2 regions of the Streptomyces sp. DG2A-72 genome follow, and region 2 is predicted to be linked to the other one. Evidence: riboswitches for the same ligand, from Rfam matches in the RefSeq annotation. Region 2 holds a riboswitch; the other holds the start of a gene.
What was found. Region 2 has a riboswitch for glycine ahead of gcvP (aminomethyl-transferring glycine dehydrogenase). Riboswitches for the same ligand answer to the same signal wherever they lie in the genome.
Positions count from the first base shown of each region.

Region 1 (3,404 bases), 6.0 Mb from region 2:
GGGTGTTGCAATCACCGTTGGTAGAAGGGGCGGGCCCTGTTGCGCATCCACTCGGCCACCGGGTCTTGTGTTACGTCCAGGAGAACCAGGTTTACCGGCCACTTCACGGGGACCTTCGCCAGGGCTCGGCCCAGCGCGTCCAGTGGAAGGGCCCTGATGTCGCCCTCCCACTGGGAGAGTTCGACGCCCACGAACATGACCGGATCGGCCGTTTCGATCGCCGCGAGGCAACGGCGGGCCGTTGTCACCACGCCGGTCCGGTCGAACTCGGTGGCCGCCGCGGACAGGAAGTCCACGGGGTCGTCCTGCCAGTCCGGTTCGTAGAGCTTGACCCGGCCGCCGGTGGTGAGGCCGTCCAGGGGGGTGCGGCCCACGCGGCAGAGTTCGGCGACGGCGGGGGGCGGGAGGGGGATGCCGACCACGCCGTCGGGGTTCACCGCGATGCCGACCTGCGGGGGCAGGCCGCGGGCGAACTCCACCGCGGGAGCGATCGTGTACGACATGTGGGAGCCGGCGATCTGGCGGAACTGTTCCTCGGAGCTGAACACCGGGACGTAGGCCTGGCCGCCGAGTTCGAGTGTGGGCAGGTCGAGCGGAACACTGTCCGGGCCGCCGCCGTTCGGGAGCGGGACCCAGACGAAGCTGCGTCCGAGGACTTCGATGATCCGTCCGCCGGCCCCCGGGACGTTGAGGGAGGCGGAGAGCACCTCCTCCAGCTCGTTGCCGGGCCAGCCCCCGTGCGGGTGGGGGTGCGCCTGTGCCGGGAAGTCCGGGAAGTCCCCTGGGAAGTCCATCTTCTGTCAACCGCCTGCCGAGATCACTGCTGTGGCTCAAAGGCTAGCGGGTGGAATACCGGGGTCAGCCCGTGAAGCCGATCCTGCGCAGCACGTCCGCCGCGTTGCGGTCGAGCAGGACCGCCGAGCCGCAGCCGTCGGGCAGATCGCCGCGCTCCACGGAGCGGATCAGCCGGGCGGCCGCCGTGCGATGGCGCAGGAAGGCGTAGCGGGAGACGCCGCGTCCGCGTTCGCGCTGGCCCTCCAGGGCGGTGCCGGGCGCAACGTCGAGCAGCAGGAGGTGCAGGGTGCCGCCGCGGCGGCGGGCCTCGCGGGACAGCCAGCGGCGCACCCAGGACTGCGTACCGCAGTCGTGGACGACGACTCCGGTGCCGGTGCGCAGGGCGCGGCGCAGTCCGGTGTAGTGCGCGAGGCGGACCAGAGGGCGGTAGACCGCGTACGGCAGGAAGCGGGGCGCGCGGGTGTCCCAGCGGTCGCGGGTGTCCTGGGAGTCGATCCGGATGCCCTTCACCGTGCGCGCCATCAGCGTGGACTTTCCGCTTCCGGGCAGGCCGGTGATCACGACGAGGTCCTTGGGGCCGAAGAGCAGTGCGTGCGGGCTGCGGCCGGCGCGGTCGCGCAGATCCCGGACGACAGGCGCCCGGTGCGCGCCGCAGGCCTCCTTGGCCGGGGCCGTGTGCTGCTCGGGCAGCGCGAGGGCCGAGCTGGTGGCGTACGCCGTGATCCTCTTCACCGTGATCGTCCTCCCCTGGGGTCGGGAGTTCCCATCCCCGTCGAGTGTAAAGAGAAGGTAATACGCGGCGTCTCCCGTTTACGTCCGCTTCCCGCAACAAGCCTGCTACAGGCCACTGAGCCCGACTGTGAACCTGAGCGGTCCCTGTGGACGGTCGTCTTGAAAGGTCCCCCTGCCGCGGTCGGCGGATGCGTGCAATGATGTGCGCGCCAACTGCATACCGGCCGCTTGAATCCGCGCGGGAGAGTTCCCAGCACCGCTGTCGCTGGGGCGCCGAAGGAGCAAGTCCCTCCCTTGAATCTCTCAGGCCCCGTTACCGCGCGGGCGAGGCACATCTGAAAAGCGGGCCGCTGCCGCAGTGGCTCCACCCAAGGTGCAAACCGTGATCTCCACCGGTCACGGCGAACCTCTCAGGTTCCGATGACAGATGGGGAGGAACTTTCCTCGCCTGTCATGCCTTGGGAGCAGATCCGATGAGCAGTACGCCTCTGCGTCACACCGCGCTCGATGCCCTGCATCGTTCGCTGGGCGCGACGATGACCGACTTCGCCGGCTGGGACATGCCCCTGCGCTATGGCTCCGAGCGCGAGGAGCACCTCGCCGTACGCACCCGGGCCGGGCTCTTCGACCTCTCCCACATGGGCGAGATCACGGTGACCGGCCCCCAGGCCGCCGCCCTGCTGGACTACGCCCTCGTCGGCAACATCGGTGCCGTCAAGCCCGGCCGCGCCCGCTACACCATGATCTGCCGCGAGGACGGCGGCATCCTCGACGACCTGATCGTCTACCGGCTGGCCGAGACCGAGTACCTGGTCGTGGCGAATGCCGGTAACGCGCAGACCGTCCTGGACGCGCTGGTCGAGCGCTCCGAGGAGTACGACGCCGAGGTGCGCGACGACCGGGACAACTACGCCCTCGTCGCTGTCCAGGGCCCCGAGTCCCCCGGCATCCTGAAGTCGCTCACCGACGCCGACCTCGACGGACTGAAGTACTACGCCGGCCTGCCCGGCACCGTCGCCGGCGTCCCCGCTCTCATCGCCCGCACCGGCTACACCGGCGAGGACGGCTTCGAGCTGTTCGTGAAGCCGGAGCACGCGGTCGAGCTGTGGCAGGCGCTGACCAAGGCGGGCGAGAGCGCGGGCCTGGTCCCGTGCGGCCTCTCCTGCCGGGACACCCTGCGCCTGGAGGCGGGCATGCCGCTGTACGGGCATGAGCTGTCGACCGGGCTGACGCCCTTCGACGCCGGGCTCGGCCGGGTGGTGAAGTTCGAGAAGGAAGGCGACTTCGTGGGGCGCGCGGCGCTGACCGAGGCTGCTGCCCGGGCCCAGGCGAACCCGCCGCGCGTCCTCGTCGGGCTCGTCGCCGAGGGCCGCCGGGTGCCGCGCGCCGGGTACGCCGTCGTCGCCGGCGGCGAGGTGATCGGCGAGGTCACCTCCGGCGCCCCCTCGCCCACCCTGGGCAAGCCGATCGCGATGGCCTATGTCGACGCCGCGCACGCGGCGCCCGGTACGGCCGGGGTCGGTGTGGACATCCGCGGCAGCCACGAGCCGTACGAGGTCGTGGCGCTGCCGTTCTACAAGCGCCAGAAGTAGACACTGGGCTGTGATGCCGGGCACATCCTCCCTGCTCACAACCGTCTTCCGCAGTCCCCCATTCACCAGCACTCCCCCGCGTACAGGAGAATTCAGGCCATGAGCAACCCCCAGCAGCTGCGCTACAGCAAGGAGCACGAGTGGCTGTCGGCCGCCGAGGACGGCGTCGCGACAGTCGGCATCACGGAGCACGCGGCCAACGCGCTCGGCGATGTCGTCTTCGTCGACCTCCCCACGGCCGGTGACACCGTGACCGCGGGCGAGACCTGCGGCGAGCTGGAGTCG
Region 1 covers NZ_JASTLC010000001.1:7,454,365-7,457,768, reverse strand. The annotation lists gene QQY66_RS35630 (enhanced serine sensitivity protein SseB) at 12-794, opposite strand; gene QQY66_RS35625 (AAA family ATPase) at 859-1,527, opposite strand; glycine riboswitch at 1,757-1,856, shown strand; gene gcvT (glycine cleavage system aminomethyltransferase GcvT) at 2,001-3,119, shown strand; gene gcvH (glycine cleavage system protein GcvH) at 3,219-3,404, shown strand, end outside.
Region 1: linked by a shared signal. The riboswitch ahead of gcvT (glycine cleavage system aminomethyltransferase GcvT) and the one ahead of gcvP (aminomethyl-transferring glycine dehydrogenase) in region 2 are both predicted to bind glycine.

Region 2 (3,404 bases):
GCTGCTGCGGGATCTTTCGCCGCTGGTGGAGCCACTGAGCCTGGACGAGGCGTTCGTCGATCTGGAGGCGGGTGGGGCGGCGTGGGACGAGGCGTCCGCGCGGCTGGCCGGGGTGAAGCTGCGGGCCGACATACGGGCCGTCACCGGGCTCACCGGGTCGGTCGGACTCGCCGCCTCCAAGATGCTCGCGAAGATCGCCTCGGAGCAGGCCAAGCCCGACGGTCTGGTGGTGATCGAGCCGGGGAGCGAGCGGGCGCTGCTCGGGCCCATGCCGGTGCGGACGCTGCCGGGGGTCGGACCGGCGACGGGCGACCATCTGCGGCGGGCCGGGATCACCACGGTCGACGAGATCGCCGAGGCGGGCGAGGACGAGCTCGTACGACTGCTGGGCAACGCTCACGGACACGCGCTGTACGCCATGGCGCTGGCGCACGACGACCGGCCCGTGGTGGCCGAGCGGGAGACCAAGTCGGTGTCGGTCGAGGACACCTACGACGTGGACATCCACGACCGGGTGCGGGTCGGTCTGGAGGTGCAGCGGCTCGCCGGCCGGTGTGTGCGGCGACTGCGCGGAGCCGGGCTGTCCGGGCGGACCATCGTGCTGAAGGTGCGGCGGTACGACTTCTCCACGCTGACCCGGTCGGAGACCCTGCGCGGGCCCACGGACGATCCCGGGGTGGTGCGCGAGGCCGCGGCCCGGCTGCTGGAGTCCGTGGACACCACGGGCGGGGTGCGGCTGCTGGGGGTGGGCGTCAGCGGGCTCGCCGACTACACACAGGAGGACCTGTTCGCACAGGCGGCCGGGGAGCAGGCGGAGAGTGACGTGGAGGAGCCTGTGCCCGGCGAACCGGCCGAGGTGCAGCCGACGCCCGTGGAGCGGCGGTGGCCGGCGGGGCATGACGTACGGCACGGCGAGTACGGGCACGGATGGGTGCAGGGCAGTGGGCTCGGGCGGGTCACCGTGCGGTTCGAGACGCCCGACTCGGAGCCCGGGAGGGTCCGGACCTTCCGGGTCGACGATCCCGAGCTGGAGCCGGCGGATCCGCTGCCGCTCGTGCCGCGAAGACCCGACGCGCCAAAAGAGCCTGAGGTGCCGGAGGAGCCCGCGGTGCCGGAGGAGCCCGCGGTGCCGGAGGAGCCCGCGGTGCCTCCGGTTCAGGTGTCGTCCGTGCCGGCCAGCTTGCCGAAGTCGCGGTCCGGGAGCGAGGGCGGTGGGGCGACGTCGAGGCCGTAGTGGTGGTAGAGCTGGAGTTCCTGTTCCGGTGAGAGGTGGCGGCCGACGCCGAAGTCGGGGGCGTCCTTGATCAGGGCGCGGTCGAAGGGCACGTGCAGGGCCCCCTCCACCAGCTCGCTGGGCTCCAGGGGGACGAAGGCGTCCCTGCTGAACAGGCCGGTGCGTATCGCGGCCCACTCCGGCACTCCGGTGGCGTCGTCGAGGTAGACCTCGTCGATGGTGCCGATCTTGGTGCCACTGCGGTCGAACGCCTTGCGGCCGATCAGGTTGCGCGGATCGATGTCGGTCTGCACGGGCCCTCCAATTGGTTGCAACTCATCCGTAAGCACCACAAAAGAGCAGATTCACCAAGGTGGCCACTCGAAGGTTGCGGCGTTGACCTCGCTGGTACTCTGGCAGCGGCTGCTGACCCCGTGCGGGAGAGTCCTCCGGACACCACCGGAGGCGCCGAAGGAGCAAATCCTCCCCGGAATCTCTCAGGCTCACGTACCGCACGGACGAGGTCACTCTGGAAAGCAGGGCGGGTGTCGACGGCTTCCGCTCTCACCGACGGTGAAAGCCGGGTGCCCTTGTGCGTCCGGTGAAGCTCTCAGGTTGAGATGACAGAGGGGGAGGCCGTCCGGGCACCCGCGCCGTGGTGTCCCTCGAAGGTCGTGTCAGACCAGGAGGCCTCCGCAATGACCGCCCACCGCATTCCGCTCTCCGAGCTCGAACAGGGAATCCCCTTCGAGCAGCGCCACATCGGGCCCGACCAGGAGGCGCGGGCCAAGATGCTCGCGCAGGTCGGCTACGGCTCCCTCGACGAGCTGACCACCGCCGCGGTGCCGGATGTGATCAAGAACGCCGACGACCTGGAGCTGCCGGGTGCGCGCACCGAGGCCGAGGTGCTGGCCGAGCTGCGCACGCTGGCCGACCGCAATCAGGTGCTCGGCTCCATGATCGGGCTCGGGTACTACGGGACCTTCACGCCGCCCGTCATCCTGCGGAACGTCATGGAGAACCCGGCCTGGTACACGGCCTACACGCCGTACCAGCCGGAGATCTCCCAGGGGCGGCTCGAGGCGCTGCTGAACTTCCAGACCATGGTCGCCGACCTCACCGGGCTGCCGACCTCCGGTGCCTCACTGCTCGACGAAGGCACGGCCGCCGCCGAAGCGATGGCGCTGTCCCGGCGGATGGGCAAGAACAAGAAGGGCCTGTTCCTGGTCGACGCGGACGCGCTGCCGCAGACCATCGCCGTGATCGAGACGCGGGCCGAGCCGACCGGCGTCGAGGTCGTCGTCGCCGACCTCTGCGAGGGCATCCCGGCCGAACTCGCCGAGCGTGAGATCAACGGCGTGCTGATCCAGTACCCGGGCGCCTCCGGTGCCGTACGCGACATCAAGCCGGTCATCGACCGGGCGCACGAGCTGGGCGCGCTCGTCACCGTCGCCGCCGATCTGCTCGCGCTGACGCTGCTGAAGTCGCCGGGTGAGCTGGGTGCCGACATCGCCGTCGGTACGACGCAGCGGTTCGGTGTGCCGATGGGCTTCGGCGGGCCGCACGCCGGCTACATGGCCGTACACGAGAAGTTCGCGCGCAGCCTGCCCGGACGGCTGGTGGGCGTGTCTGTCGACGCGGACGGGCACAAGGCGTACCGGCTCGCTCTGCAGACGCGTGAGCAGCACATCCGTCGCGAGAAGGCGACCAGCAACATCTGCACCGCCCAGGTGCTGCTCGCCGTGATGGCCGGAATGTACGCCGTCTACCACGGGCCCGAGGGGCTGAAGGGCATCGCCGGCCGGACGCACCGGTATGCGTCGATCCTCGCCGAGGGGCTGCGGAGCGGTGGTGCCGAGGTCGTCCACGGCGCCTACTTCGACACTGTCACCGTCCGGGTTCCGGGGCAGGCGGCCGAGGTCGTCGCCGCCGCGCGTGAGAACGGCGTCAACCTGCGGCTGGTGGACGCCGACCTCGTGTCGATCGCCTGCGACGAGACCACGAATCGGGCCCAAGTGGGCGCCGTATGGACCGCGTTCGGGGTCGAGGCCGACATCAAGGCGCTGGACTCCGCCGCTGAGGACTCGCTGCCGGACGCGCTGCTGCGCGCCGACGAGTACCTGACCCACCCCGTCTTCCACCAGCACCGTTCCGAGACCGCGATGCTGCGCTATCTGCGCCGGCTCGCCGA
Region 2 covers NZ_JASTLC010000001.1:1,442,552-1,445,955, reverse strand. The annotation lists gene QQY66_RS07055 (DNA polymerase IV) at 1-1,234, shown strand, start outside; gene QQY66_RS07050 (PRC-barrel domain-containing protein) at 1,156-1,527, opposite strand; glycine riboswitch at 1,641-1,736, shown strand; gene gcvP (aminomethyl-transferring glycine dehydrogenase) at 1,912-3,404, shown strand, end outside.